One region of the Stenotrophomonas sp. YJH_SMC_133 genome, then DNA from elsewhere that is predicted to be linked to it. Evidence: predicted binding sites of a transcription regulator. Region 1 holds the regulator's gene; the other holds the start of a gene.
What was found. Region 1 encodes FliA, which starts transcription of late flagellar genes. Its sites were predicted from a motif close to TAAAGTTTNNCNNNCNNNGGCCGATAA; they were not measured.
Positions count from the first base shown of each region.

Region 2: a site for FliA is predicted at 11,451-11,477, ahead of AC5P78_RS03095 (methyl-accepting chemotaxis protein). Genes of this name have one in related genera too.

Region 1 is NZ_JCAFTW010000019.1:26,407-41,992, forward strand. Features, by position in the region: gene flhB (flagellar biosynthesis protein FlhB) at 1-880, shown strand, start outside; gene flhA (flagellar biosynthesis protein FlhA) at 925-2,985, shown strand; gene flhF (flagellar biosynthesis GTPase FlhF) at 3,131-4,747, shown strand; gene AC5P78_RS20255 (MinD/ParA family ATP-binding protein) at 4,734-5,621, shown strand; gene AC5P78_RS20260 (RNA polymerase sigma factor FliA) at 5,618-6,361, shown strand; gene cheY (chemotaxis response regulator CheY) at 6,419-6,811, shown strand; gene AC5P78_RS20270 (protein phosphatase CheZ) at 6,811-7,416, shown strand; gene AC5P78_RS20275 (chemotaxis protein CheA) at 7,419-9,248, shown strand; gene AC5P78_RS20280 (flagellar motor protein) at 9,350-10,090, shown strand; gene motD (flagellar motor protein MotD) at 10,092-11,108, shown strand; gene AC5P78_RS20290 (ParA family protein) at 11,113-11,895, shown strand; gene AC5P78_RS20295 (chemotaxis protein CheW) at 11,892-13,106, shown strand; gene AC5P78_RS20300 (STAS domain-containing protein) at 13,393-13,701, shown strand; gene AC5P78_RS20305 (response regulator) at 13,698-14,063, shown strand; gene AC5P78_RS20310 (chemotaxis protein CheA) at 14,109-15,586, shown strand, end outside.
Region 2 is NZ_JCAFTW010000002.1:113,807-129,392, reverse strand. Features, by position in the region: gene AC5P78_RS03125 (co-chaperone GroES) at 1-177, opposite strand, end outside; gene AC5P78_RS03120 (endonuclease) at 490-2,280, shown strand; gene cutA (divalent-cation tolerance protein CutA) at 2,349-2,687, shown strand; gene AC5P78_RS03110 (protein-disulfide reductase DsbD family protein) at 2,684-5,056, shown strand; gene AC5P78_RS03105 (TlpA family protein disulfide reductase) at 5,053-5,616, shown strand; gene AC5P78_RS03100 (PepSY domain-containing protein) at 6,319-8,838, shown strand; gene AC5P78_RS03095 (methyl-accepting chemotaxis protein) at 8,885-11,422, opposite strand; gene AC5P78_RS03090 (arylamine N-acetyltransferase family protein) at 11,626-12,465, shown strand; gene AC5P78_RS03085 (VOC family protein) at 12,531-12,902, opposite strand; gene AC5P78_RS03080 (response regulator transcription factor) at 12,925-13,563, opposite strand; gene AC5P78_RS03075 (sensor histidine kinase) at 13,560-14,660, opposite strand; gene AC5P78_RS03070 (DUF2141 domain-containing protein) at 14,817-15,239, shown strand; gene AC5P78_RS03065 (carotenoid oxygenase family protein) at 15,266-15,586, shown strand, end outside.

The sequences.
Region 1 (15,586 bases):
CGACCTGCTGCTGCAGTTCATGCTGGTGATCGCACCGCTGGTGCTGGTCTGCCTGCTGGCCAGCTTCGTCGCCCCGCTGGTGATGGGCGGCCTGCGCTGGTCGCAGAAGGCGTTGCTGCCCGACATCAACCGCATGAACCCGATGAGCGGGCTCAAGCGCCTGTATGGCCCGGAGGCCATTGCAGAGTTCACCAAATCGCTGCTGCGCGTGGCCTTCGTCGGCGTCGCCGCCGGGCTGGTGGTCTGGACCGGCTTCGACACCCTGCGCGGGCTGATCCACCACCCGCTTGAAACCGCCATCACCGATGGCCTGGGCTTCACCCTGCGCCTGCTGCTGGCCACCGCCGGCGCGATGCTGGTGCTGGCCGCCATCGATGCGCCCTACCAGCGCTGGAACTGGATGCGCAAACTGAAGATGACCCGTGAAGAGCTGCGCCGGGAAATGAAGGAAAGCGAGGGCAGCCCCGAGGTGAAGGGCCGCATCCGCCAGCTGCAGCAGCAGATGGCCAACCGCCGGATGATGGAGGCGGTACCCACCGCCGACGTGGTGGTGGTCAACCCGACGCACTACGCGGTGGCCCTGAAGTACGAGGGTGGGACCATGAATGCTCCCACCGTGGTCGCCCTGGGCGTGGACGAAACCGCCCTGCGCATCCGTGAGGTGGCCGACGGCAACAAGGTCGCGATCGTCTCCGCCCCGCCTTTGGCACGCGCCTTGTATCGGGAAGGCCAACTCGGAAAGGAAATCCCCGTGAGACTGTATTCGGCCGTCGCCCAGGTCCTGTCCTACGTCTACCAGCTGCGCGCCTGGCGCACTGGCCCGATGCCGGACGCCCCGCACATCCAGGTGGATGAATTCGGCAAGGGGGGCCGCCCGTGAGCGCCCAGCCCTCCGCCGGCTTCAATACCCGCCGCGCCCTGGAAATGATCCGCCAGGGCCTTGGCGCGCCACTGATCGTGCTGGCCCTGCTGGCCATGGTCGTGGTGCCGCTGGCCGCGCCGGTGCTCGATGCGCTGTTCACCTTCAACATCGCCATCTCGCTGATGGTGCTGCTGGCGGTGGTCTACGTGAAGCGCCCGCTGGACTTCACCATCTTCCCGATCGTGCTGCTGATCACCACCATGCTGCGGCTGGCGCTGAACGTGGCGTCCACCCGCGTGATCCTGCTCAACGGCCAGAACGGCCACGATGCCGCGGGCAAGGTCATCGCCGCCTTCGGCGAATTCGTGATCGGCGGCAACTATGCGGTCGGCATCGTGGTGTTCGCGATCCTGACCATCATCAACTTCGTGGTGATCACCAAGGGCGCCGGCCGCGTCTCGGAAGTGACCGCGCGCTTCATCCTGGACGCAATGCCCGGCAAGCAGATGGCGATCGACGCCGACCTCAACGCCGGTTTGCTGACGCGTGAAGAAGCCAAGCTGCGCCGCGAGGAAGTGCGCGAGGAAGCCGACTTCTACGGCGCGATGGACGGCGCCAGCAAGTTCATCCGCGGTGACGCCATCGCCGGCATCCTGATCCTGTTCATCAACATGCTCGGCGGCCTGGCCGTGGGCGTGCTGCAGCATGGCATGCCGTTCGGCGAAGCCGCTGCCACCTACACCCTGCTGTCCATCGGTGACGGCCTGGTGGCGCAGCTGCCGGCCCTGCTGGTCTCCAGCGCGGTGGCGATGCTGGTGACCCGCGCCTCGCGCTCGCAGGACATGGCCCAGGCGATGACCGGCCAGGTGTTCGGCCAGTACCGCGCGCTGGCGATCACCGCCGGCATCATCGGCGTGGTCGGCCTGGTGCCGGGCATGCCCAACGTCGCTTTCCTGACGCTGGCCGCGATCCTCGGCTTCATCGCCTGGAAGGTCTACCGCAAGGGCAAGGCCGCAGCCACCGACCCGGCAGCCGCCGGCAATGACGCGGCCGCACTCAACGCACTCGGCCGCCCGGCGGCACCTGCGCCGACCGCCGAACTGAGCTGGGACGAACTGCGCCCGGTCGATCCGCTGGGCCTGGAGGTCGGCTACCGGCTGATCCCGCTGGTGGACAGCAACCAGGGCGGCGAACTGATGGCGCGCATCAAGGGCGTGCGCCGCAAGCTGACCCAGGACGTCGGCTTCCTGATTCCGTCGGTGCATATCCGCGACAACCTGGAACTGCCCGCCAACGGCTACCGCGTGCTGGTGCACGGCGTGCCGGTGGCCACCGCCGAGATCCACCCCGACCGCGAACTGGCGCTGGACCCGGGCAGCGCGCTGGGCACCCTGGAGGGCATTGCCGGCAAGGATCCCGCGTTCGGCCTGGATGCCACCTGGATCCAGCCGCACCAGCGTGCCCAGGCTGAAACGCTGGGCTACACCGTGGTCGACCCGGCCACCGTGGTGGCCACCCACCTCTCGCACCTGATCCGCGAACATGCGCCGGAACTGCTCGGCCACGAGGAAGTGCAGCACCTGCTGGCCAACCTGGCCAAGAGCGCGCCCAAGCTCGTCGAAGATCTGACGCCGAAGGCGCTGCCGCTGTCGGCGGTGGTGCGCGTGCTGCAGAACCTGCTGGTGGAGCGCATCCCGATCCGACAGCTGCGCAAGATCGCCGAGGCGCTGGTCGAACACGCGCCCAGCAGCCAGGACCCGGCGGTGCTGACCGCTGCCGTGCGCACCGCGCTGGGCCGCTTCATCGTGCAGGAGATCGCCGGAATGTCGGCGGAGCTGCCGGTGTTCACCCTCAACCCGCAATTGGAACGTGTCTTGCAGGAGTCCACGCAGGGCAACGGCGCCGCGCTGGAACCCGGACTCGCAGAGCGACTGCACCAGAGCCTGGCCGAATGTGTCAGCAAGCAGGAAGCGCGAAACGAGCCGGCGGTCGTGCTGGTACCGGGCCCGGTGCGCGCCGCGCTGGCGCGCCTGGTCCGCCACAGCGTTCCGTCGTTGTCGGTCCTGGCCTACAGCGAGGTGCCGGAGGACAAGCGCCTGAAGCTGGTCGGAACGATCAGCTGACGCCGCCCACCGATGCGCCAGAAAACAGACACCACCTTCGAACCAACGCAACATACAGATACCAAGGGGAACCCGCACCGTGCAGACCACCGACCACCCGAGTTCTCCGACCGCCACCCCGCCGTCTTCGTCCCGTGACCACAGCATGAAAATCAAACGATTCGTCGCCGCCGACATGCGCTCGGCCATGAACCTGGTGCGCAAGGAACATGGTCCTGACGCCGTGATCCTGTCCAACCGCCGGATCGAGGAAGGCATCGAGATCGTCGCCGCGGCCAACTACGACGAGAGCGCCGTGCAGCGTGCACTGGAAGCCTCGCGCCGTGATGTCGCACCGCCGCCGGCACCCAAGCCGCGCACCGCCGCCGACGCGGTGATCGCCGCGGTCACCCGCCGCCGCAGCAGCACCCCGGCGCCGGAACCGGTCGCCGCCACCACCTCGGCGGTGGCCGCCCTCGCCCGTGCGGCCGTTGGGGCCACCGGCCGTACCCTGGACAGCGCCGACGAGATCGTGCCGACCCGTGGCAGCACTGGCTTCGCCGCCACCCTGGCGCGCGCCGCCGTCAACGAACCGGCGCTACCCGAACAGAGCTTCGCCCCGTTCGCCGAGGCCATCGTTGCACCGGCCGCTACCGTGCCGGCCAACCGCGCCCGCTTCCAGATCGACCCGCCGCACGACATGCATCACGAAAGCGTGGCCCCGGCCGTGCAGCCGCCGCCGCTGCCGACCGCTGCCGTGACCGAAGCGCAGCCCGGGATCGCCGCCAGCGAACCGGCAGCGGTCGAAGCCGCCGGCGAAGCCAGCCCGGCCCCCATGCTGGCCCCGGCACCGACGCTGACCGTGGTTGCCCAGGACGACGCCGAGATCCGCCAGCTGCGCCAGGAAGTGGCCGGCATGCGCCAGGTGATCGAGCGCGAGATGAACCGCTTCACCGACGAGCGCCTGCGTGGCAGCCCGGTGCGCGCCACCGCGCTGGACCTGATGGACGAGTACGGTTTCGACGCCGGGCTGGCCCGCGACGTGGCCATGCAGATCCCGCTGGAGACCGAAGCCCATCGTGGCCGCGGCCTGATGCTGGGGCTGATCTCGCGCAAGCTGCCGATCGCCCCGGTCGACCCGCTGGAAGAAGGCGGCGTGATCGCCCTGGTCGGCCCGACCGGCGCCGGCAAGACCACCACCATCGCCAAGCTGGCCTCGCGCTTCGCCGAGAAGCATGCGCCGCGCGACGTGGCCCTGGTGACCACCGACACCACCCGCATCGGCGCCCGCGAGCAGCTGTACGGCTACGGCCGCCAGCTCGGCATCGCGGTGCACGAGGCCAACAGCGGCACCGACCTGGACCAGCTGCTGGAACGCCTGAAGGACTACAAGCTGGTGCTGATCGACACCGCCGGGCTGGGCCCGCGCGACCGCGCGCTGGCCGCGCAGCTGCAGTGGCTGCGCGCCGCCCGCCAGGTACGCACCCTGCTGGTGCTGCCGGCCAACACCAGCTTCGGCGACATGGACGAGGTGGTCCGCCGCTTCGGCGCCGCCAACCTGCAGGGCCTGGTGTTGAGCAAGCTGGACGAGACGGGCCGCTTCGGCAACGCCCTGTCAGTGGCCGTGGACCACGCCCTGCCGATCACCTGGGTGACCGATGGCCAGGACGTTCCGGACGACCTGCACCGGGCCAGTGCAGCCAATCTTGTACTTCGCCTTGAAGATTTGCGCCGAGCGGCCGATATGCCCTGCAACCCGGAGTTGAACCATGCCGTCGCGTGAGTACGCCAAGCTGACCAAGACCTTCCCGCTGTCGGCCACCCGCAGCGAGCCGCTCGGCCCTGTGCGCACCATTGCCGTCACTGGCGGCAAGGGCGGCGTGGGCAAGACGAATGTGTCCGCCAACCTGGCGGTGGCACTGGCCGGGATGGGCAAGCGCACGCTGCTGCTGGACGCCGACCTGGGCCTGGCCAACATCGACGTGATCCTGGGGCTGAACCCGACCTTCACGCTGGCCGACCTGGTCGCCGGCCGCTGCTCGCTGGACGACGTCATCGTCGAAGGCCCGAACGGCGTGCTGGTGGTGCCGGCCGCGTCCGGCCGCCGGCACATGGCCGAGCTGGCCCCGGCCGAGCACGTCGGCCTGGTCAACGTGTTCTCCGAGCTGGAACGCGAACTGGACATCATGGTGGTGGACACCGCCGCAGGCATCACCGACGGCGTGCTGACCTTCTGCCAGGCCGCGCAGGACACCGTGGTGGTGGTCTGTGACGAGCCGGCCTCGATCACCGACGCCTACGCGCTGATCAAGGTGCTGTCGCGCGAACGCGGCGTGGACCGCATCCAGGTAGTGGCCAACATGGTGCGCGACCCCAACGAGGGCCGCGTGCTGTACGAAAAGCTGACCCGCGTCTGCGAGAAGTTCCTCGCCGATGTCTCGCTGAACTACCTGGGCTGCGTGCCGCAGGACGACTGGCTGCGCCTGTCGGTGCAGCGCCAGCAGCCGGTGGTGAAGGCCTACCCGTCCAGCCCGGCCGCGCTGGCGATCACCGAGATCGCGCGTCGCACCGCACGCTGGCAGGCGCCGACCGAACCGCGTGGCGGCGTCGAGTTCTTCCTCGAGCGCATCCTCAAGCAGCGCGGGGTGGCCGCATGAAAGGCGCAGCCCAGTACAGGGAAGTCCAGCGCTCGGCGGCCAACGAGGTCATCGCCCAGCATTCGGACCTGGTGCGGCGCATCGCCCACCACCTGGCCGCGCGGTTGCCGGCCAGCGTTGAAGTGGACGACCTGATCCAGGCCGGCATGATGGGCCTGATAGAAGCGTCGCGCAGCTACGACGCCGACCAGGGCGCCTCGTTCGAGACCTATGCCTCGATCCGCATCCGCGGTTCGATGATCGACGAGATCCGCCGTGGCGACTGGGTGCCGCGCTCCGTGCACCGCCGTGCACGCGATGCCGCCGCCACCATCCGCCGCCTGGAACAGAGCAGCGGCCGCGCCGCCAGCGCCACCGAAGTGGCCGCCGCGATGGAGATGCCGCTGCCCGAATACCTGCGGTTGATGGAAGACGCCGCACGTGGCCAGGTGCTGAGCCTGGAGTCGCGCATCGAGGACCAGGGCGAGCTGGACACCGTCGCCCAGGGCGGCCCGACCCCGCAGCAGGTACTGGAGCGTGGTGAGTTCGGCCGCGAGCTGGGCAAGGCCATCGGCCACCTGCCCGAGCGCGAACAGCTGGTGCTCTCGCTCTACTACGAGCAGGAACTGAACCTGAAGGAGATCGGCGCGGTGCTCGGCGTGAGCGAGTCGCGGGTCTGCCAGATCCACGGCCAGGCGGTGCTGCGCCTGCGTGGCCGGCTCAAGATTTTCGAGGCGGCGGACGCCGGCCTGGAAGAATGAACATGCCCGAGGCGGCTGCCCCCGGCCGCCCGGAATGAACAACAAAGGAACTCTGCTTTGAACAAGAACATGCGCATCCTGATCGTCGATGACTTCTCGACCATGCGTCGGATCGTCAAGAACCTGCTGGGCGATCTGGGCTTCACCAATACCGCCGAAGCCGAGGACGGGCATGCCGCGCTGTCGCTGCTGCAGAGCCAGCCGTTCGATTTCGTGGTCACCGACTGGAACATGCCGGTGATGACCGGCATCGAGCTGCTGAAGGCGATCCGTGCCGATGCCAAGCTGAAGACCCTGCCAGTGCTGATGGTCACCGCCGAAGCCAAGCGCGAACAGATCATCGAAGCCGCCCAGAACGGCGTGAACGGCTACATCATCAAGCCGTTCACTGCGCAGACGCTGGAAGAGAAGCTCGGCAAGATCTTCGAACGCCTGGCGGCCAGCGCCTGATGGATACCACGGTCGACAAGAGCGCCCTCTCCCTGCGCCTGCAGGAAGCCCTGGACGCACTCGAGTCCGGTGACGAGGCCGCCTGGCGGCAGCGCATCGACGGACTGGTCGCGCTGCGTACGCAGCCGATGATGAGCGGCCTCTCGCGGCTGGCCCGCGAGCTGGGGCAGGCACTGGGTGAGCTGCCGACCGTGCCCAGCGAGGCCGGTGAGCTGGACGACGCCTGCGCACGCCTGGACCACGTGGTGGCCATGACCGAACAGGCCACGCACCGCACCCTGGACCTGGCCGAGGAATGCCGCAGCCTGACCGAACAGCTGCGCGCTGAAGGCCTGCAGCCGGGCCAGGACGCGCAGCTCGAGCGCATCCGCCACAACCTGACCGAGATCGCCCTGACCCAGAGCTACCAGGACCTGACCGGGCAGATCATCCGTCGCGTGGTCGGCATCGTCCGCCGCGTGCACGAGGGCTTCGGCGCACTCGGCCTGCCGCCGGAACAGCATCGCACCGACCCGGAACTGGCCGGGCCGGCACTGAAGGGACTGGACCGCCACGCGGTCTCGCAGAACGACGCCGACGACCTGTTGTCGGATCTGGGGCTGTAAGCATGAGCGCGGTATCCGACGACATCACTGCCGATTTCATCATCGAGGCACAGGAAATCCTGGATCGCCTGGGCGAACAGCTGGTGTCGCTGGAGCAGGCACCGCAGGACACCGAGCAGCTCAACGCGGTGTTCCGTGGATACCACACGCTCAAGGGCGGTGCCGGCTTCCTTGGCGTCACTGCGATGGTCGAGCTGTGCCACGCCGCTGAAGAGGCCCTGGGCATCGCGCGTGCCGGGCAGGCGGTGCTGCAGGCCCACCACTTCGACGCCGCCCAGCAATCGCTGGACTACCTGCAGTCGATGCTGGACGCCGTGTCCTCCGGCACCGAGCCAGGCTATGCGCCGCCGGACCTGATCGCGCAGTTCGACATGAACGGTGGCACTGCCGCGCCGGTCGCTGCGGCCGCCCCTGCGGCAGCTGGCAGCGACCTGATCACCGACGACGAATTCGAGGCCCTGCTCGACCAGCTGCATGGCGGCAACGCACCGACCGCGGTCGCGCCGGCCAGGAAGGCCGACGACGGCCTGATCAGCGAAGACGAGTTCGAAGCGCTGCTGGACCAGCTGCACGGCGGCGCTGCGCCAGGCGCGAAGCCTGCTGCCACCGTCGCGGCGGCACCTGCCGCTGCACCGCGCCCAGCGCCCGTACCGGCGCCCGCAGCCAAGCCGGCGGCCAAGCCGATGGCCGAGGCCGAGCACACCGTGCGCGTGGACACCAAGCGCCTGGATGCGATCGTCAACCTGATCGGCGAACTGGTCCTTTCCCGCAACCGCCTGAAGACCCTGCGTGCACGCCTGCGCGACGAGGAGCTGGACCGCGCCGTATCGACGCTGGACATCGCCACTGCCCGCCTGCAGTCGGCGGTGATGCGTACCCGCATGCAGCCGGTGGGCAAGGTGTTCTCGCGCTTCCCCAAGGTCGCCCGCGACGTCGCCCGCTCGCTGAAGAAGGAAGTGGACCTGGAGCTGGTCGGCGCCGAAACCGAACTCGACCGCAACCTGGTCGAAGCACTGGCCGATCCGCTGGTGCACCTGGTCCGCAACGCCATCGACCATGGCGTGGAAATGCCCGACCTGCGCGAAGCACAAGGCAAGCCGCGGATGGGCCATGTACGCCTGTCGGCGCAGCAGGAAGGTGACTACGTCAGCATCGAGGTGCAGGACGATGGCGCCGGCATCGACCCGGAGAAGCTGCGCGCGAAGGCGCGTGAGAAAGGCCTGATCGATCCGGAAGCCGCCGCCCGCCTGAGCAGCGAGGAATGCCTGCACCTGGTGTTCCTGCCCGGCTTCTCGACCAAGCAGCAGGTCACCGACATCTCCGGCCGTGGCGTCGGCATGGACGTGGTGCAGTCGCGCATCCGCGAACTGAGCGGCCAGATCCAGATCCAGTCGGAACTGGGTCGTGGCAGCCGCTTCCTGATCCGCGTGCCGCTCACCCTCGCGATCCTGCCGACCCTGCTGGTGCAGGCCGGCGAGGACGTCTACGCGCTACCGCTGGCACGCGTGATGGAAGTGCTGCACGCGCCGCGCACCTCGCTGGGCTGGTTCGATGGCCGCGCCGTGCTTGATCGCCGCTCGCACACCCTGCCGCTGGTCGACCTGCGCCAGTGGCTGGATGTGACGCCGGCCGCGTCAACCCTGCTGACCATCGTGGTGCTGCAGGCCGGCGAAGCGCGCTTCGGCCTGGTCGTGGACCAGGTGCGCGGGCGCGAGGAAGTGGTCATCAAGCCACTGCCAAAAGCCCTGCGCGGCCTGCGCGGTTATGCCGGTGCAACGTTGATCGGCGATGGTCGCATGGCACTGATCCTGGACGTGGACGGCATACGCTGAACGCCGCCGGGCATGGCCCGGCGACCCGAAAACTGTGACTACCGTCTGTACGCATTCTCCCGGTGTCTCAAGTCCCATTCATACAAGCCGATACCGGAACCATGGATAGACTCAGCCTCATTGGACTCTTTCTCGCCCTGGCCTCGCTGGTCGGTGGCAGCATCCTCAAGGGCGCTGGCCTGGCGTCGTTGTGGTCGCCTGCGGCGTTCGTGATCGTCATCGTCGGTACCGTTGCCGCGATCCTGCTTCACACCTCGCCGGCGGTGTTCAAGCATGCGTTCAAGATCGTGCGCTGGGTCGTGCGCCCGCCGCACAGCGATCGCCGCGAACTGATCCAGCAGATCGTCGAGTGGAGCAACATCGCCCGCCGCCAGGGCCTGCTGGGCCTGGAATCGCAGGTGGAAGCGCAGCAGGACCCGTTCCTGCGCAAGGGCCTGCAGCTGCTGGTGGACGGCGTTGAACCCGAATCGATGCGTCACATGCTGGAGATCGAACTGGGCAGCCAGGAGCACCAGGACCAGGCCGGTGCCAAGGTCTTCGAAGCGATGGGCATCTACGCGCCCACGCTCGGCATCATCGGTGCCGTGCTCGGCCTGATCGCGGTGATGAAGAACCTGGCCGACCCGAGCAAACTCGGCCACGGCATCGCCGCCGCGTTCACCGCCACCATCTACGGCATCGCCTCGGCCAATCTGCTGTTCCTGCCGATCGCCGCCAAGCTCAAGAGTGTGATCTCGCACAACACCCGCGACCGCGAAATGGTCATCGAAGGCCTGATTTCGATCGCCCAGGGCGAGAACCCGCGCAACATCGAAACCAACCTCTCCGGCTTCCTGCACTGACATGGCCCGCCGCAAGCACCACGAAGAGCACGCCAACCATGAAGCATGGGCGATCCCCTATGCCGACCTGATGACGTTGCTGCTCGCCTTCTTCGTGGTCATGTACGCGATCTCCTCGGTCAACGAGGGCAAGTACCGGATCATGGCCGACGCGCTCACCGATGCCTTCGGCGGCGCACCGCGCACCATCAACCCGGTGCAGGTGGGTAACAAGCAGGTGCAGGGTGGCGGCTGGGACAGCCCCTCGGTGATCAAGTCCGGCACCAAGATCGGCCCCTCCGCGCCCGCGCCGTCGCACGACCCGACCCTGCTGCCGTCGATGGCCTCGCAGATGCGCATGCCGGTCTCCGTGCACAACCAGGAACAGATCGCCCGTGCCGAGCGCCAGCTCAACAGCATCGCCGACCGCCTCACCGCGGCACTGGCGCCGCTGATCGACCGCGGCATGATCAGCGTGCGCCGCACCGAGTTGTGGATCGAAGTGGAGATCAACAGCGACATCCTGTTCCCCACCGGCTCGGCCGCGCTGGACGTGCATGCACGGCAGACGCTGGCCAGCCTGGCCGAGGTGCTGCGCGACGTGCCCAACAGCGTGCGCGTGGAAGGCCATACCGACAACGTGCCGATCGCCACCGCCACCTTCCCTTCGAACTGGGAACTGTCGGCCGGACGCGCCGCCAGCGTGGTGCACCTGTTCGCGGACCAGGACGTGCAACCATCACGGCTGGCGATGGTTGGCTATGGCCAGTTCCGTCCGCGCGAAGAGAACGACAGCGCGCAGGGGCGCAACCGCAACCGCCGGGTGATGGTCATCATCCTGGCCGACACCTCGCATTCGGTGGATCCGCTTGGCCAGCGCCTCAACGCGGCCACCGGCGCCGTCGACGACAGCACCACCGAACAGGCCGCCGCAACTCCGGCTACCGCCCCCACCTCCCCCATCGCACCGGTGAAGTTGCCGCCGGTGCCGGCTGGCAGCCGCGTCGGCGCCGCCGTTCCCCCGGCAATGAAGGAGTAAACCGATGCGCATCTGGGCAGTCGCCAACCAGAAGGGCGGAGTCGGCAAGACCACCACCACCCTCGCCCTCGGCCGCGGCCTGGCCGCGCTTGGCCATCGCGTGCTGCTGATCGACCTCGATCCGCATGCCTCGCTCAGCCGCGCCTTCGGCGTGCCGGTGGATCCGCCACCGGCGGGCGTGCTGGAACTGTTCGGCGCCCCGCCGGCCGATCTTTCCAGCCTGTGCCATGCCAGCAGCATCCACGGCCTGGACTACGTCTGCGCGCAGTCGGCGCTGGCCACGCTGGAGCGCCGCAGCGCCAACCAGCCCGGCCTCGGCCTGGCCCTGCAGAACGCACTGGCGCGTCACCAGGGCCAGCACGACTACATCCTGCTGGACTGTGCCCCCACCCTTGGCCTGTTGATGATCAACGCGCTGGCCGCTGCCGACCGCCTGATCATTCCCACCCAGGCCGAGCCACTGGCCCTGCATGGCCTGGACGGCATGGTCCGCACCGGCGAGATGGTCGAGCGCTCGCGCCGCCGCCCGCTGCCGATCTCGATCCTGCCGACCCTGTTCGACCGCCGCACCCGCGCCGGCAACGAGTCGCTGCGCACGATGCAGGATCGCCATGGCACCCGCGTGTGGGAAGACGCCATTCCGATCGACACCCGCATCAGCAATGCCGCAGGCCTGACCCTGCCCAGCGCTGGTGAGGACTATCCGGGCCGCGGCCTGGCCGCCTATCGCCGCGCACTGAACTGGATCCTCGGTGAGGATGCCCGTGCCCTGGAGCAGGCCGCATGAACAGCACCGGCGTACTGGACGACTACCTGGACGAACTGCTGGGCGAAGCGATCGCCCCGGCGGCCGTCGTGCTGCCAACGCCGCACAGCGCCGCCCCGGCTCCGGACAGCACATCGGAACCGGAACGCGAGCCGACCTGGGATGACCTGCCGGCCGAGGTGATCTACGAAACCGACACCGTCGCCGCGGGGCCTGCCGTGGACAACGCCACGCTCGAAGCCGCCTTCGAGGCGGCCACAACGGCCGAGCGCGAGCCCACCTGGGACGATCTGCCCGCTGAAGTGATCTATGAGACGGACGCTGTTGCCGTTGCCCCGGCACAGGACGACGCAGCACTGGAAGCCGCCTTCGAGGCCGCCGCAATGCCGGTCGCCGCTCCGGAGCGCGAACCGACCTGGGATGACCTGCCTGACGAGGTGATCCACGAGATGGCCCCGGCCAAGGCCGGCCCGGAGCCCACCTGGGACGACCTGCCCGACGAAGTGATCTACGAGACCGACGCGGCCGACAGCCATCAGCTCGCCCACACTGACAGCCCCGGTCTGCAGGCTGCGTTCGAAGCCGCTGCGGGTGGCGAGGATGTCCCCACGCCGCCACCGGCCGTGGTTGCGCCCCCGGCACCGCGCCCTGCACCCGCGCCCGCCCCGGCCGCGCGTGCTGCCGCCGCGCCGCCGCCCCGCGTCGCCCTGGATGCCCCGGCCACCAACCGTCCCGGTACCTGGCAGGAGCTGCAGGCGCAGGCGCACCAGCCCGCCAGCAGCCCGCACCCGCAGAACCGCCGCGCCGGCGAGCGCACCTCGCGCTGGCTGCGCCTGCGCTGCGGGACCCAGGCCTATGCGCTGGAACTGCTGAAAGTGCAGGAAGTGGTGTTGCCGGTGCCACTGCTGCCGTTGCGTGGCACGGCACCGGCGATGCTCGGGATCATGAACCTGCGTGGCCAGGTGGTGCCGGTGATGGACCTCGGCCTGCACCTCGGCGCCGCAGCGGCAGAAGACGATGCCCAGACCCGCATCGTGGTGCTGGAAGAGGACGGCGAGACCATCGGCCTGCGCGTGTCGGCAGTGGAAGATGTCGCCAACCTCACCGATTCACAGATCGAACCCCCGGATACCGCCCGCATCTGCCAGATCTCCAATGATCTGTTCCGCGGCGTCGCCCGGGTCAGCCAGCGCCCGATGATCCTGCTGGACGCCACACGGCTGTTGAGTTGATCTGGAAAAAAGGGGACGGAGGGGATTAAGTCGCAAGTGGCTCGGCGCTTTGCGCCGACGCGGTGCCTGTCGGGGACGCAAGGAGTTGATCCGTTGGATCAACACCTTACGTCCCCACTGCGCGGTCGCCGCTGCCGAGGGGGCTGCAGTAGAGCCAGGTCGCTTGCGACTTGATCCCCTCCGTCTCCTTTTCAGCTGCGACCGCATCGACGCACCGCGTCGATTCCTCTAAAGAACCCCGCCGGGGTGCCGTTATGGATCACGGAACCGTTTGTCCGGAGCAACGATGAGCACTGTCGAACTGGGTGAGGATCTCGGCATCGAGAGCAGCACCGAGCTCAAGAACCGCCTCGCCCCGCTGGTGGCGCAGGCAGGCGAGCTGACCCTGGATGCAAGCCAGGTCGCCCGCATCCACACGGCCGCCGTGCAGGTGCTGTGTGCATTCGTGCAGGCCCGCCGCGAGGCAGGCCTGGGCACCGGCTTCCACGGTTGCACCGCAACCTTCCGTGACGCCGCACGCCTGCTGGGCGTCACCCAGGCCCTGGGCCTGGACGTAACCCATGACAACCTGAAATCTGTGGAGAACGCTGCATGAGCGCACGTATCTTGGTGGTGGACGATTCGGCGTCGATGCGCCAGATGGTTTCCTTCGCCCTCACCTCGGCCGGTTTTGCCGTCGAAGAAGCCGAAGACGGCGCGGTCGCGCTCGGTCGCGCCAAGGGCCAGCGCTTCAACGCGGTGGTCACCGACGTCAACATGCCGAACATGGACGGCATCGCGCTGATCCGCGAACTGCGCCAGCTGCCGGACTACAAGTTCACCCCGCTGCTGATGCTGACCACCGAATCGGCCGCCGACAAGAAGTCCGAAGGCAAGGCCGCCGGCGCCACCGGTTGGCTGGTCAAGCCGTTCAATCCGGAACAGCTGGTCGCCACCGTGCAGAAAGTGCTGGGCTGATCGCCCCGCACCGCTCCCCTTCTTCGCTTCCGGACCACCACTGCCATGAGCATGGACCTGCAACGCTTCCACGCCACCTTCTTCGAGGAGAGCCGCGAAGGCCTCGACGCGATGGAGGCTGGCCTGCTGGCCCTGGAATCGGGGCAGCAGGACGCGGAGATCATCAATTCGGTGTTCCGCGCCGCCCACTCGATCAAGGGCGGCGCCGGCACCTTCGGCTTCGATGCCATCGCCGGCCTGACCCACGTGCTGGAAACGCTGCTCGATGAGCTGCGTGCCGGCAAGCGGGCCCTGGAAGGCCATGCCGTCGATGCCATGCTGTCCTCGGTGGATGTACTGCGCGCCCTGCTGCGCGAAGCCGAACATGGCCAGGCCGCAGACCCCGCGGCGGTCGCCGCAGTGAAGGCGCGCCTCGAAGCCGTTCTCTCCGGCCAGGCCGCACCGAGCGCGCCGGCCGCTGCCGCAGCCAAGGTGGACGATACGCCGGAAGCCTGGCAGATCGGGTTCACCCCGGCACCCTCGCTGTTCATGAGCGGCAACGACCCGTTGCGCATCATCCGCGAACTGGAACACCTCGGCTCGCTGCAGGTGGCCGCGCGCATGGAACGCCTGCCGGGCTTCGCCCAGCTCGACCCGCTCGAGGCCCACCTGGCGTGGGACCTGGGCCTGGTCGGCAAGGTGCCGCGCAGCAAGATCGAAGACACCTTCGCCTGGGTGCTGGACGACTGCGAGCTGGACATCCGTCCGGCCGCGCCGCCGAGCCTGGCGACCCAGGCCCCCGTTGCTGCATCCCCTTCCACACCTGCTGCCGTCGTGCCGGCAGCGCCTGCTGCGCCTGCCGCCGGCGGTGCTGCCACCCAGGAAGCCGAAACGTCGATCCGCGTCAGCGTCGACAAGGTTGATGCGCTGATCAACCTGGTCGGCGAACTGGTCATCACCCAGGCCATGCTCAAGCAGGTCTCGCACGCGCTGGACCCGGTCCACGCCGAGAGCCTGTTCGCCGGCCTGGACCAGCTGGAACGCAACACCCGCGACCTGCAGGAAGCGGTGATCGGCGTGCGCATGCTGCCGGTCGACGCGGTGTTCCGCCGCTTCCCGCGCCTGGTCCGCGACCTGTCCAGCCGCCTCGGCAAGCAGGTGCGCCTGCGCACCGTCGGCGAGGGCACCGAGCTGGACAAGGGGCTGATCGAAAAGATCGCCGATCCACTGGTGCACCTGGTGCGCAACTCGATCGACCACGGCCTGGAAATGCCCGACGTGCGTCGCGGCGCGGGCAAGGACGAAACCGGCACGATCACCCTGGCCGCTTCGCATCAGGGCGGCCATATCGTCATTGAAGTGAGCGACGACGGCCGCGGCCTGGATCGCGCCAAGATCCTGGCCAAGGCCACCGAACGCGGCCTGGCCGTACCGGACAACCCGACCGATTCGCAGGTCTGGGACCTGATCTTCCAGCCAGGCTTCTCCACTGCCGATGCGGTCACCGACCTGTCCGGGCGTGGCGTCGGCATGGACGTGGTTCG
Region 2 (15,586 bases), on a different contig from region 1:
CAGCGACGGCGCGCGCACGTTGCCGTTGTCCAGCGGCTTGCCCGGGCCGACGGCCACGACCTCACCCTTGGTGGACTTTTCCTTGGCCGAGTCGGGGATGACGATGCCACCGGCGGAGATTTCGTCGGCTTCGATCGGCTTGACCACAACGCGGTCGTGCAGCGGCTTGATGCTCATAGGAGACCTCTTAAGTGATTGATTGGTCTAAAAAAGTCCGGCGATGTTAGCACTCACCCCAGGCGAGTGCCAGAACCGCACGTGAAGAAACCCGACAACGTCGGGAGCAGGGCAGAGATGGAGCCCCGCCGCCCCCTTTCAAGGGCGGAATGAAAAAAATTTTTCCACCCGCGCGCCTCGGCCAAGGCGTCGGTCCTGGACAATTTCGGTGACAAGCGTCGCACTGTCAGATATCTGACGTTCATTTACGACAAAGTGTCACTGGATCGGCCTTAGGCTCGGTCAGGCATTCCCAATCACAAGGAGTAGTCGATGCGATTGCTGTCCCCGCTTGCCGCCGCCTGCCTGCTGGCACTGGCCGCGGCGCCGGCCCAGGCCGAGGTCTTCATCAACGAACTGCACTACGACGACAGCACCGCCGCCGGTGACGTCGGCGAAGCCATCGAAGTGGTCGCTACCGCAGGTGAAGACCTGTCCGGCTACCGCCTCTACCTCTACAACGGCAGCAATCCTTCGGCCGCCACGGTCTACGCCAACAACCCGGTCCCGGCCGGCACCGCCGCCGGTTGCGGCAGCGCCAGCATCGCCGTGGTCAACTACCCGACCAACGGCATCCAGAACGGCCCGAACGACGGCGTCGCCCTGGTCGACGCCAGCGGCAAGGTGGTCCAGTTCCTCAGCTACGAGGGCGCCATCACCGCCTCCGGTGGCCCTGCCGCCGGCATGACCAGCCAGAACATTCCGGTGGCCGAGACCAACAGCACGGCTCCCGGCACCTCGCTGCAGCTGACCGGCAGCGGCAGCCAGTACGCCCACTTCACCTGGGCCGAGTCGGCCAGGCAGACCTTCGGCAGCTGCAACAACGGCCAGACCTTCAGTGGCGGCGGCACCCCGGGCCCGAACACGCCGCCGTCGGTGTCCACCACCACCCCGGCGCAGGGCAGCAGCACCTTCCCGGCCGCCGCCGATCTGGAAGTGGTGTTCAGCGAGACGGTGAACTTGGCCAGCGGCGCGTTCGCGCTGAGCTGCGGTACCTCCGGCAGCGTGCCGCTGACCTTCCCGGCCAGCGGACGCAGCGTGAAGCTGTCCACCAACACCGCGCTGGTGGCCGGTGAAGCCTGCCGCTTCGACATCCGCGCCGCGCGCATCACCGACCTGCAGGGCGCACACCCGGCGGCCGACAGCCGCATCGCCTTCACCGTGGCCAGCACCGGCGGCAATCCGGACCCGGGCAACCCGGGTGTGCCGGCCGGCTACTACTCCAAGGTCAACACCAGCAGCCCGAGCCAGCTGCGCTGCTCGCTGCACGCGACAATCAAGGGCCACACCGCCTACCCGTACAGCGGCTCGGGCACCAGTACCTGGACCATCCTGGAGATCGCCGACGAGGACCCGAACAACCCGAACCGCATCCTCGACGCGTATCGCAACCGCAGCTACGCCAAGGTGACCGATCGCGCCGGCAGCGGCAGTGGCCTGAAGTACAACCGCGAGCACACCTGGCCGAACTCGCTGGGTTTTGCCACCACTACGGGTGACAAGGGCCTGCCGTACGCGCCGTATACCGACACCCACATGCTGTACCTGACCGATGCACAGTGGAACGCCGACCGTGGCAACAAGCCGTTCGGCAAGTGCGACGCCAGCTGCGGCGAGCGCGCCACCGAGGCCAACAACGGCCAGGGTGGCGGCAGTGGTGGCTATCCGGGCAACTCCAACTGGGTGCGCACGCCGGACGGCAACACCGGCACGTTCGAGGTGTGGGGCAAGCGCAAGGGCGACATGGCGCGTGCGGTGATGTACATGGCGATCCGCTACGAGGGCGGCAAGGATGCAGCCACTGGCCAGTCCGAGCCGGACCTGGAGCTGACCGACGACCGCAGCAGGATCGTCAAGACCAGCAGCTCGCCGGCCTACATGGGCCTGCTGTCGACGCTGATCGACTGGCACCTGTCCGACCCGCCGGATGATGCCGAGCGTGCGCGCAATGACGTGATCTACAGCTTCCAGGGCAACCGCAACCCGTTCATCGACCACCCCGAGTGGGCGACCCCTGGCCTGTTCACCTCGGCCAAGCCGGCCACCTGCCAGCTGGCCAACTGACCGCGCAACGCAGCGGTCCACGGCCGCCGCCGGGTCCTGACCCGGCGGCGGCCCTATACTCGACGGCCATGTCGACCGTCGATCCCGTCCTACTGCTGTTGACCACCTGCCCGGACCGGCCCAGTGCCGAGCGCATCGCGCACGCGCTGGTTGGCGAGCGCCTGGCCGCGTGCGTGACCCGCCTCGATGGCGCGCAGTCGACCTACCGCTGGCAGGGCGAGGTGACCACCGACGCCGAGCTGCAGCTGCTGGTGAAGACCACCGCGAGTCGCGTCAATGACGCAATCGCCCGGATCGTCGAACTGCATCCGTATGAACTCCCGGAGTGCATCGCGGTCGAAACCCGGGCCGGCCTGCCGGCGTATCTGGACTGGATCCGGGCACAGACCCGGGAGGACACTGATTGAAGACTCTGTTTGCGCGTGGCGCCGCCCTGTGCGCCCTGATGTGGCTCTCGCTGCCCGCCTTCGCCCTGGATGAGAAGGATCTGCTGCCGGTGGACCAGGCGTTCGCGCTGACCGCCAGTGCCCCCGAACGGGGCCAGGTGCAGCTGCAGTTCAAGATCGCGCCCGGCTATTACCTGTATCGCCACCGCACCAGCGTCAGGGCCGACCCGGCCTTCAATGCCGGCGCGCTGCAGATGCCCAAGGGCGACAAGCACCACGACGATTTCTTCGGCGAGGTCGAAACCTATCGCGAGCGCCTGCAGGCCACCCTGCCCGGCACGCCGACCGAGGCCGCCAGCACCATCAGCCTGGAAGTGCGTTACCAGGGCTGCGCAGATGCCGGTGTCTGTTACCCGCCGCAGAAGCGCGTGGTGCAGGTCACCCTGCCCGGCAGCGGTGCACAGGCCGCGGCCCCTGCCGCGCGCGCCGGTGCGGCCAGTCCGTTCAACAACCCACTGGCCGGTGCCGGCAACAGCGGCGGCCTGCGCCTGCCGGGTGCGGCCAGCAACAGCCAGGCGCTGCCGCTGCCGTCGGAGCAGGCGTTCGGCTTCGATGCCATCGCCAGCGACGGCAACACCCTGCTGCTGCGCTTCAGTCCGGCACCGGGCTACTACCTGTATCGCGACCGCACCTCGCTGAAGCTGGAAGGCAGCACCGGCGTGCAGGCCGGCACGCCGCGCTGGCCAGCCGCGCAGTCGCATCGCGACGAGCACTTCGGCGATGTCTCGGTGTACTTCAACCAGGTGGAAGTGCCGCTGCCGTTGCGGCGCACGGTTGCCGACGCGGTTGACGGCACCCTCGTGGTGACCTTCCAGGGCTGCCAGACCGATGGCATCTGCTACCCGCCAATGACCCGCCGGGTGAAGCTGTCGATCCCGGCCGGCAAGGTCAGCGCCAGCGCCGACCAGGCACCGCCGCGCAACGAGGTAATCAGCCCGTTGGCTGCGGCGCCACGCGAAGGCGCCAACGGCGCCCCCCTGCGCCTGCTGCCGACGGTGCCCAATACGGATGCCGCCCCCCCGGCCGTCGCAGGCACCGTGGACGGCAATGAATTCGCCGCCGATGCGCGCGGTGACAACGCGCTGCGTACGCGCCCGCCGGCGACCACACCGAACCCGGACCGTTCGTTCGTCTGGGTGCTGCTGCTGGCGCTGGCCGGCGGCCTGGTGTTGAACCTGATGCCCTGCGTGCTGCCGATCCTGTCGCTGAAGGTCCTGAGCCTGGCGCAGAGTGGCGAAAGCCCACAGCGCGCACGCAGCCACGCGCTCTGGTACACCTTGGGCGTGCTGGTCGCATTCGCGGTGATCGGTGCGTTGATGGTGGGCCTGCGCGCAATCGGCAACGCCGTCGGCATCGGCTTCCAGCTGCAGCACCCGGGCGTGGTGGCGGCGCTGGCCTACATCATGTTCGCGGTAGGCCTGAGCCTGTCCGGCGTGTTCACCCTGGGCGGCGGCATCGGCAACCTGGGCCAGTCGCTGGCCAGCCGCAGCGGCCCGGCCGGTGACTTCTTCACCGGTGCGCTGGCCTGCGTGGTCGGCAGTGCCTGCGTCGGCCCGTTCATGGGTGGCGCGATCGCCTACGCGTTCATTGCCCCGCCGCTGAAGGCGATGACCGTGTTCCTGTTCCTCGGCCTGGGCCTGGCGCTGCCGTTCCTGCTGATCGGCTTCGTGCCGGCGCTGGCGCGCCGCCTGCCCAAGCCCGGCCCGTGGATGGAAACGCTCAAGCACGTGCTGGCCTTCCCGATGTACGCCACTGCGCTGTGGCTGCTGTGGGTGCTGGGCAAGCAGCGCGGCGTGGACGGCATGGCGCTGGTGCTGGGTGGCCTGTTGCTGTTCGCCTTCGGCCTGTGGCTGTTCGAGCGCAACCGCTGGACCGGCTCGCGTGCAGTAACCCTGCTCGGCGTGCTGCTGGCGATCGGCGCATTGGTACCGGCCTGGGGCGTGACCCAGCTGGCAGCGCCGGCACGCGCCGCACAGGCCGCCAGCGACAACGTGGTGGAGTATTCGCCGCAGTTGCTGGACCGCCTGCGCGCCGACAACCGCGTGGTGTTCGTCAACATGACCGCCGACTGGTGCGTGAGCTGCAAGGCCAACGAGCGTGCCGTGCTGTCGCGGCCGGAGTTCAAGGACCTGCTCAAGCGCACCAACGCGGTGTACATGCGCGGTGACTACACCAACGTCGATCCGCAGATCACCACGTTCCTGGAAGAGCACAAGGCCGTCGGCGTACCGCTGTACGTGGTGTACGGCCCCGGCGCGCCGCCGACCGTGCTGCCGACCCTGCTGACCCAGGCGGTGGTGGAGGAAGCGCTGCTGCGCACCGCACGATGAAGTGGCAACGGCCAGCGCTGCTGTGGACAGCGGTGCTGGCCGCCGGCCTCGGCCTGTGGGCCGGGCATCGATTGGCTCCTGCGCCGGTTGCGCCTGAGGCCATGCCAGCGGCGCCTGCTGTGGCGGCTGCGGCACCTGCCCTGCAGGTCGGCGACAGCCTGCCCGCGCTGTCGCTGCCCGATCTTGAAGGCCGGCCGCTGGACCTGCGCCAGCACGCTGGCGGTCGCCCGCTGTTGATCAATGTCTGGGCCAGCTGGTGCGCGCCCTGCGTTGAAGAAATGCCCGAACTGGCGCGTTTCGCACATATCCAGGGCGAGCACGGTGTGCAGGTGCTGGGACTGGCGCTGGATACGCCGGAGGACGTGCGCGGTTTCCTGCAGCGGGTACCGGTGGATTATCCGATCGTGATCGAGACCCCGGGGCCGCGCGATGCCAGCGTGCAGCTGGGCAATACCCAGGGCCTGCTGCCCTACAGCGTGCTGTTCGATGCGCAGGGGCGGCTGGTGAAGGCAAAGCTGGGACCGTTCGCCCACGGCGAGATCGACAGCTGGGTGAAGTGAGGGTGTTTTTTGCAGGGCTTGCAGCCCTGCACCCTGCTCGATGCAACGGCAACAGCCAAAGCCAAAGCGGGCATTCCGTGGGATGGCGGGGCGGTGTCGGAGTGCGGGGACGCTGCAAGTACGTCCCTGTAAGCTTGGCAGCCGCATCCATGCGGCTGACACCCCGCACTCCGACACCGCCCCGCCTCTGACAGATCTTCGCGGCTGTTGGTAGGTGTCGACCTTGGTCGACACATCTGTCAGATATCGAATGAAATTCCGGGGTCAGATCCGTTTTCCTACGGAAAACGGATCTGACCCCAAGAGTATTTCCGACAGATCGCAGGAAACTGTCGAAGGCGGGGTGGGTCCGGTTGAGGGGGCGTGAGCCGCATGGATGCGGCGACCGAGCTTACATGGGTGAGGGCGCTTTGCTTGCGAAGCACTGCTTCGCAAGCGCCCGAACGCACAGCCGCCAGCGGCTGGGCCGGGCCCCGGAGGGGGACTTGCAGCGTCCCCCTCAACCGGACCCACCCCGCCAACCCACGGGAAGCCAGCTTTTGACGTTGACGTTGCTCCGGCTTGTAGCGGGTGCAGGGCTGCAAAGCCCTGCAACAAAACCCTCCTTGACCGTAGCCCGTCCGCCACGGAGAATTCCGCGACTAATTCTCATTTGCTGTTGCGCAGGATGCGGGCGGCAGCCTTCCAGGCCCTCCTCCTTCCATGTTCAAGAACGTCCTGTTCCAACTGCACTGGCTGCTGGGCATCACCGCCGGTGCCGTATTGGCCGTGATGGGCCTCAGCGGCGCCGCGCTGTCCTTCGAGGACGAACTGCTGCGGGCGGCCAATCCCGGCTTCGCCGAGATCGCCGAGCACCATGCCGATGGCCAGCTTCCACTTGCGCTCAGCGAACTGGTGCCGCTGCTGCAGGCCGGCGGTGATCGCCCCCTGCAGCGCCTGCGCGTGGACGCCACCGGGCAGCGGCCCTCGGTGGCACGCTTCGCTGGTGGCAAGGAACACTGGGTCTACTTCGACCCGTACAGCGGCGAGCGCTTCAGTGCCTTGCGTGGGCAGGCGTTCTTCGACTTCGTCGAGGACCTGCACCGCCACCTCGCCGCGGGCGAGCGCGGCAAGTGGATCACCGGCAGCTGTGCGATCGCGCTGCTGTTCTTCACCCTGTCCGGTCTTTACCTGCGCTGGCCGCGCCGCTGGTGGCACTGGCGCAGCTGGCTGGCGGTGGAATGGAAACGCAGCGGCCGTGGCTTCCTGTGGAGCCTGCACTCGGTGGTCGGCACCTGGGTGCTGCTGATCTACCTGATGAGTGCGCTGACCGGCCTGTGGTGGTCCTTCGACTGGTATCGCAGTGCCGCCAATACGCTGCTTGGCGTCGCACCGGCCGCCAAGCACAAGGTCGCCACCGGCGCCACCCTGAACCTGGAGCGCATCGAAGCCACGCTGTATGCCCTGCCCGGCGTGCACACCGGCTACATCGACCTGCGCCTGCCGGAAAAGCCTGGCCAGGCGCTCAACGTGCGGGTGATGGCTGGCGATCCGTCACAGCGCGGTGGCCACCATGACCGTGCACATGATCTGCTGCAGCTGGATCCGGCCAGCGGGGCAATCCTCGATTCGCGCCCCTACGCGCGCCAGGGCGCCGGCGCGCAGCTGGCCACCAGCGTGTTCGCATTGCACTCGGGCAGCTACTTCGGCATGCCCGGGCGTGTCGTGGTGATGCTCAGCAGTCTGGCCATGAGCCTGTTCTTCATCACCGGCTGGATGCTGTACCTGGACCGCCGCCGCAGCCAGCGTGCCGCGCGCGGGCTGCGCCGGTCGCTGCCGGTTGCCACCGATGATGGCCGCGCACCTTGGCTGGTCGTGCATGCCAGCCAGAGCGGGCTGGGCGAGCAGCTGGCCTGGCGTGCCGCCGCGCAGCTGCAGGCCGCTGGCCATGGCGTGCAGGTACTGCCATTGGCCCGGGTCGATGCCACGCAGCTCGCGCGCACTGCGCAGGCATTGTTCGTGCTGAGCACCTTCGGCGATGGCGAACCGCCGGATGCGGCACGGGGCGCTGCGCGGCGGCTGCTGGCACAAGCGCCCGATCTGTCGGGCCTGCAGTTCGGCCTGCTCGCCCTGGGTGACCGCCAGTACCCGCATTACTGCGGCTTTGGCCGCCAATTCGATGGCTGGCTGCTGGGCAACGGCGCACGTGCGCTGTTCGAGCGCATCGATGTCGATGCCGCCGCGATACCGGCGCTGCGCCAGTGGCAGCAACATCTCGGCGCGCTGACCGGCATCGCCACCGATGACAGCGTGTTGCCGGCCGCGACGCAGATGCACGAGTGGCGCCTGCTCGGCCGTGACCGCCTCAATCCAGGCAGCATGGGCGGCGCCATCTGGCGCATCCGTCTTGCGCCACCGGCCGATGTGCAGTGGCAGGCGGGCGACATCCTGCACATCGCGCCCCGCCACAACGCGCGGCACGCCGCTGCGGTGCTGAAGGCACATGGGCTGGATCCCCAGCAGCCGCTGCTGATTGACGGCCAGCCGCGCACGCTGTTGGCGCTGGCCAGCGAGCGCGAGCTGCCCGATGCCGATGCTGCGCTGGCGGTGCAGGATGCGTGCCTCTGGCTGGCAGGGCTGCCACTGCTGCCGGGGCGCGAGTACTCCATCGCATCCTGTACGGATAACAGTGCGGTCGAACTGGTGGTGCGGCTGGTCCATGACGAAACCGGACGCACCGGCCTGGGTTCGGGCTGGCTGTCGCTGCATGCGCCGGTCGGTGCCAGCATCGTGGCCCGCGTGCACCGCAACCCCGGTTTCCATCGCGTTGGCGGTGCGCCGATGGTGCTGATCGGCAATGGCACCGGCATCGCGGGCCTGCGCAGCCTGCTGCGCGAAGCCGCGCATGCAGGTGAACACGGGCACTGGCTGCTGTTCGGCGAACGCCAGCGCGCGCACGACTTCCTGTTCGCCGATGAGATCGAAGCGTGGCAGGCCGATGGCCATCTCGCGCGGGTGGACCTGGCGTTCTCGCGCGATGGTGAGGGCGGCTATGTGCAGGATCGCCTGCGTGCAGCAGCCGATGCCCTGCGCGACTGGATGCAGCGTGGTGCGGTCATCCACGTCTGCGGTTCGCTGCTGGGCATGGCCGAAGGCGTGGACCAGGTGCTGCGCGAAGCACTGGGTGATGAAGAAGTGGAAACGCTGCTGGAGACCGGGCGCTACCGTCGCGACGTGTATTGAGCCACAAGGGTAGTGCCGGCCAGCGGCCGGCACTACCGGAGCACGATCAGGCCGCAGCGCGCGCCTGTGGCATCGACTGCAACTGGAACGCGCCCACCGCTTCGGCCAGCGCGTGTACCTGCGCCTGCATCTGCGCGGTGGAGGCACCAGCCTCTTCCACCAGGCTGGCGTTGCGCTGGGTGCTGGCTTCCATCTGCACGATGGTCTGCTTCACCTGCGCGATGCCGGCATGCTGGTCCTGCGATGCACTGCGGATACCGGCCAGCAGCTCGGCCAGCTGCTGCACGCTGCCAACGATCTCGCCCATCGTGATGCCCGCCTGCTCGACCTGCTGGTTGCCCTGGCCAACACGCGCCACCGAATCCTCGATCAGTCCTTTGATCTGCTTGGCCGCTTCGGCACTGCGCTGGGCCAGCAGGCGCACTTCCGCAGCCACCACGGCGAAGCTGCGGCCCTGCTCACCTGCGCGCGCTGCTTCCACCGCGGCATTCAGCGCGAGGATGTTGGTCTGGAAAGCGATGCCATCGATCAGCTGGGTGATGTCGCCGATCCGCCGCGAGGCCTCGCTGATGCCATGCATGGTCGCGACCACCTGGCCGACGGCCTCGCCACCGCGCTGGGCCACCGCGGCCGCCCCCTGCACCAGGGCATCGGCGCGGCCCGCGGCATCGGCGTTGCGGCCAACGGTGTCGGTCAACTCGTGCATCGACGCTGTCGTCTCTTCAAGGTTGGCCGCCTGCTGTTCGGTACGCTGCGACAGATCATGGTGACCGGCAACGATCTCACCCACACCGGTGTCGAGGCTGGACGTCGCCTGCTGGATGCGGGTGACGATGCGGCCCAGTTGCGCGACCGTGGCGTTGGCATCGTCGCGCATGCGTGCGAACACGCCCTGCAGCTCACCTTCCATGCGCACGCTGAGGTCACCACGGGCCAGCGCCGCCAGAAGCGCCTGCAGATCGCCGAGGTTGGTCTCGAAGGTCGCCAGCAGGCGGTTGATGCTGGTCGACAACGTGCGCACGAAGCCCTGTTTTCCCTCCAGCGCGATGCGGCCGTGCAGGTCGCCATGTGCGGCGGCGTCGACCAGTGCTGCCACTTCGGTTTCCAGCAGCGTTTCCAGCGCGCGGCTGCGCCACTCCACTGCCACGCCGAGGAAATGCCCTTCGTCGGTGATGGCATTGGCGATCAACTGGTAGCGGACGCCGGCATGACCGATCTCGCGCTCCTCGCGCTGGCGCACGCAAGCCAGACTGGCCAGTGCCGGATGCAGGCGTACCGCATCGCTCCCCACCAGATCTTCAAGCCGGAGTGCAAGCTGCTGCAGCAGCGCCGGATTGGCGTACGCCACCAGGCCTTCGGCATCGATCACCATCAAGCCGGCCTGTGCGCTGTCCAATGCCTGGCGCACGCGGGTGTTGACGCGGGCCACCGCACGCTCGGTCTCGATGCGCGCGCGCAGGCGCTGCTGCATGTCGACCAGGCGCTGGGCCAGCTGGCCGATTTCATCGTTGGCGTTGTAGACGCGCAGGGTGGTTTCGAGACGGTCGTCGGCGATGTCGCTGGCGAAACGCAGGGTGTCCTGGATCGGCTGGCGCACCGCACGCAGCACCAGCACCAGGCTGGTGATCAGCACGCCGACCACCAGCAGCAGGGTCAGTGCGAACACCACGCTCATGGTGCGCGCGCCGGCCTGCTGGCGTGCCTGCGCCCTGCCCAGCGCCGCCACCTGTGCCTGCTGGAATGCGGCCAACGCCGGCGCTACGCCCGTGGCGGTATCCAGCAGCGACTGCGCTTCCACATCCAGGCCGACGCGGGCAGCGGTATACCCCAGCAGTGCGGCCTGATACGCCTCCATCCCGGTGCGCAGGGTGTCCTGCACATCCGCAGGCAGGCCCGCCAGCGCGAGGTCGAACGGCAGCTTCTCCTCGCTGGCGCGGTCGGCGTGGGTGGAATCACCGTCGAGCAGCAGCAGTGCCTCCTGCCTTCGCATCTTCTGCAGGGACAGCGCCAGCGCGGGCCGCTGCTGCACATCCACCTGCGCCTGCAGGGTGTCGGCGGCCTGCTGCAGCTGCGCAGCGAGGCCGGCATCACCACGGCCCATCTCGTCGACCCGTTCGAACAGGGCGGCCACACCCTGCGAGAACGCGTCGGCGGCTTCGGTCAGCGCCTGCAGGGCCTTGCGCCGGCCCGCATCCATCGGCATCGCGCGCAGCGCCTGCAGATCGGTCTGCAACGCCTTCTGCGTGGCCAACAGCTGCGCGCGGTCGGCATCATCGAAACTGCGTGCATACTGGGTCTGCAGGCGACGCGCTTCGGCCACCCGCGTGGACAGGCTGGCAGCCAGATCGCTGCCGCGCTGGTAGCTGGCCTGGCTGCGCGCAGCCAGTGCGTTGGCATGGCCAGTCCAGGCGTAGACAGCAGCGATCGCCACCAGGCCCAGGCCGCAGATCCACAGTGTGGCCTTGAGCTTGTTGGCCACGCTGAGCCGATGTGGCTGCAGCCAGCGCAGCAGCCCGGGGGACGCCGAGTGCAACGCAGCAAGGCGCGTGCGCAGGGACCGGAGGTGGGGGACAACGGCCGACATGACAGACTCCAGGCGGAAAGACGCACCTGTATCGGCCTGACTCAGGACAACTTTAGCGCTTTCTTCGTCTGCGTCCCCCCATCGCTGGTGGACGCGGCCTTTGTACCGGGTGCAGGCGACGGAGGCATGACACGGCCGCCGCGCTTGACCTCAACCCCGGTTGGGGGAGCACAGTGGACATCCCTCCCCCGCCCGGTGTCTCCATGACGACGCTCGATGTCCCCCGCTACCTGCAGCGCCTGCAGCTGGATGCACCGCCACCGCGGACCCTGGCCGGCCTGACCCTGCTGCAGCAGCGCCACAACGCACTGCTGCCCTTCGAGACCCTCAGCTGCCTGCTGCGCGATGCGGTGCCGATCGACCTGGACAGCGTGCAGCGCAAGCTGCTCGACGAGCGCCGCGGTGGTTACTGCTTCGAACTCAATGGCGGGTTGCTGGCGCTGCTGCAGGCATTGGGCTTCGATGCGCAGCCATTGAGCGCGCGGGTACTGCTGGCCGCCCAGGACGGCGAACTGACCGCGCGTACCCACCTGCTGCTGCGCGTGAACGTAGACAGCGGCGACTGGCTGGTGGATGCCGGTTTCGGCAGCCTGACCCCGACCGTGCCGCTGCGCCTGCATGATCCGCAGCCGCAGGCCACGCCGCACGAACGCTATCTGCTGCAGCGCCTGCCCGACGAGGGTGATTTCGTGCTGTCGGCCGAGTCCAACGATGGTTGGCGGGCGATGTATCGGTTCGACCTGCAGGCGCCGGCACCGATCGACAACGTGGTGGGCAACTGGTACGTGTGCACCCATCCCGATTCCAGTTTCCCCGGGCAGCTGCGCGCGTCGCTGACCGGGCCGGACTGGCGCCGCACCATCGGCAGCGGCAACTACACCGAGTATCGCCCCGGGCAGGCACCGGACAAGCGCCCGCTGCATGATGTGGGTGATGTGCGTGCCGTGCTGCAACAGCGCTTCGGCATGCAGCTACCGGACGACCCGCGACTGGACCCGGCCATCAATGACTGGCTGCAGCGCTCGCGCGCCGCGACCTTGTAGGGCCGAGCCCATGCTCGGCTGAGCTGGAGCGGCTGGGCCAACAGCAGCCGAGCGTGGTCTCGGCTCTACAGAGCAGCGCGCGCCTGCAGCGCAATGCGATTGCCTTCGCTGTCGCGGATCTCGGCCACGCGCCAGTCGCCCGCATCGGCGGGTCCGAAGCACAGCTCGGCGCCCGCTTGCAGTGCTCGCTCCAGGCTCGCATCCAGGTCATCGACGCCGATGTAGACGCGCGCCCCCTGTTCGGAAGGCCGGTAGTCCGCGCCGAGCACCAGCGCAATGCTGGCACCGGCGGCCTCATCGGAGAACGGCAGGTAGGCCATCCGGCAGTCGTGCAGCACGACAGGTTCGTCCACCGCGACCTGCAGCCACCGCTGGTAGAACGTGATGGCACGGTCCAGGTCACTGGCCGGGATTTCCACATGCAGGATCGGGTTCACTGGCACTCCTTGCTCGGTCCACTCAGATGATGCGCAGGGTAATCGCCTTCAGCACCGCACGGGTGCGATCGCGGGTGCCCAGCTTGTCGAGTATGGCGGACACGTAGTTCTTCACCGTGCCCTCGGCCAGGAACAGGCTGCGCGCGATCTCCTTGTTGCTGTAGCCACCGGCCAGCAAGCGCAGGATCGCCACCTCGCGTTCCCCGAAGGTATCGGTGGGCGGTGCTTCATCGTGGAAGCGGTAGCGGGCGCGTACCGGCTCGGTGCTGACCGGCAGCAGCAGGGTTTCACCTGCGGCGACGCGCTCGATCGCCTCGCGCAGGTCTGCGGGTGCGGCGTCCTTGAGCAGGAAGCCCTGTGCGCCGGCCTCGCTGGCACGCAGCAGCAGGTCACTTTCATCAAAGGTCGTCAGCAGCAGCCACGGCGTGGCATCGCCGCGCGCGCGCAGCTGGCGCACTGCTTCGATGCCGTCCATCCCGGGCATGCGGATGTCACTGAGCACAACATCCACGCGCTGGGTGGACAGCGCGTCCAGCAACGCCTGGCCCTCCTCGGCCTCCAGCGCCACGTCCACGCCCAACCCCTGCAACAACGCACGCAGCCCGGCGCGGACCAGCGCCTGGTCGTCAGCCAGGGCAACACGGATCGCGCTGCCGTTCATGCCGGCACCCAGGCGGTCAGGTGCATGCCGCCCTGTGCGGTGCGGGCCAGTTCCAACTGGCCACGCACTGCGGCCAGGCGCTCACGCATGCCGGCGATGCCGTTGCCCTCGCGGATACGTTCGGCGCGCTGGCCGTCGTCACGGATGTCGATACGCAACCGGGAATCCTCCTCGTTGATCGTCAGCCATACGGTGTCTGCGTTGCCATGCCGGGCGGCATTGGTCAGCGCTTCCTGTACCAGGCGCAGCACGGTCTCGGCCATCAGCGGGTCAACCACGCGCACGCACTCGCCGATCTGCAGCTGCAGCTTCGGGCGCGGGAACGGCGCGGCCAGCGCGTGCAATGCGGTGGCCAGATCGAGGCCGCGATCATCGCGCATCGATTGCACCACCTGGCGGATGTCGGCCAGCAACTCGCCGGACAGCTGCTCGGCCAGCACCAATCCTTCGCGCCCGGCCAGCACAGGGTCGGCCGCAAGGGCACGCAGGTTCAAGCGCATCGCGGTGAGCTTGTGCCCGGCCACATCGTGCAGTTCGCGCGCCAGGCGCAGGCGCTCGGCGTCGCGTGCACTGTCGGCCAGCAGCGCGCGTGTCGCCAGCAGGTCGGCATTGACGCGGGCCAGGTCATCGCGGGCCAGCGCCGTGCTGCGGGCATAGTGTGCGGTCAGTGCGGCAAAGGCCTGGAAGCCGCCATAGAGCAGCACCACCAGCAGCGGCTGGCTGAAGCCGCTGTGGCGCAGCACGAGATACATGGCGAGGTTGGCCAGCAGTGCAACAGCCAGCACGAAGCGCGGTGGCCAATGCTCGGCCAGCTGCGCCACCAGCACCACCAGCAGTACCGGTGCGGTGCCGGTACGCGGCTGCAGCGCAACCAGCACGACCGCCAGCAACGCCTGCAACACCGCCGCGACAGCGCGCACGCGGGATGGCACCGACGCCCAGCCGTGCACCACGAACAGCAGCAGGAACACGGCAAGCAGCAGCAGGCTCAGCCCGGCACCGTTGCGCTGCACCGCGAATGACAGGCCCACCACCAGCACGGTGGCCAGGCCGGCGAGGCTGAGGGGACGCAACAGATGGCGGAACAGGCTGGGCATGGCCAGATGCTGACCGCCGCACACGCCGGCGGCAATGGGTCCGGCGCAGAAAGTGACTTCTGGCACGTCGAATCGATGACCACTGGCCCTGAACCCGGTGCAGCGCCGCACGCAGACTGGCGCCACACCGCCACACACACTTCCGGAGCCACTGCCATGATCCGCACCGCCCTGCTCAGCACCGCCCTGACTGCCCTGGCCCTCGCCGGCAGTGCCCACGCCGCCGACCTGGCCGTGACCGTGCACGACGTCCGTGTGCAGACCGGCACCCTGCGCGTTGCGCTGGTCGACAGCGCCGCTGCCTGGGACGGCAAGGCCAGGCCCGTGCAGGCCCAGCAGGCGGCGCCCAGCGGCGACAGCGCCCACTTCACGTTCAAGGGCGTTCCGGCCGGCAACTATGCCGTGCTGCTCACCCACGACGAGAACGACAACGGCAAGCTCGACACCAACCTGGTCGGGATGCCGGTGGAGGGCTACGGCTTCAGCAACAACCCGCAGGTGATGCGCAAGCCGACCTTCGACGAGGCGCGCGTCGACGTACCGGCCGCCGGCACCGCCATCGACATCACCCTGCGCTGATTCCTGCATCCAGACCCGAGGCCACCATGGACCGTCGCCGCTTCCTTCGTACCCTGCTCAGCAGCAGTGCCTGTCTGGCCCTGGGCACCACCGCGCTGCGCAGCGCTCCCGCCTTCGCCGGCGACCCGGCGCGGTTCGCGCAGGGCATGCAGGAACACCCTTGGCTGCTCGGCTGGCGCAGCGTCGGCAGCGAAAGCCTCGGCCCGGCCACCGTGCAGTTGCAGGGAAAGCTGCCGTCAGGCCTGGCTGGCACGCTGTACCGCAACGGTCCGGCGTGGACCGAGCGCGATGGCTTCCGCTACGACCACTGGTTCGACGGCGACGGCATGGTGCATGGCTGGCGCTTC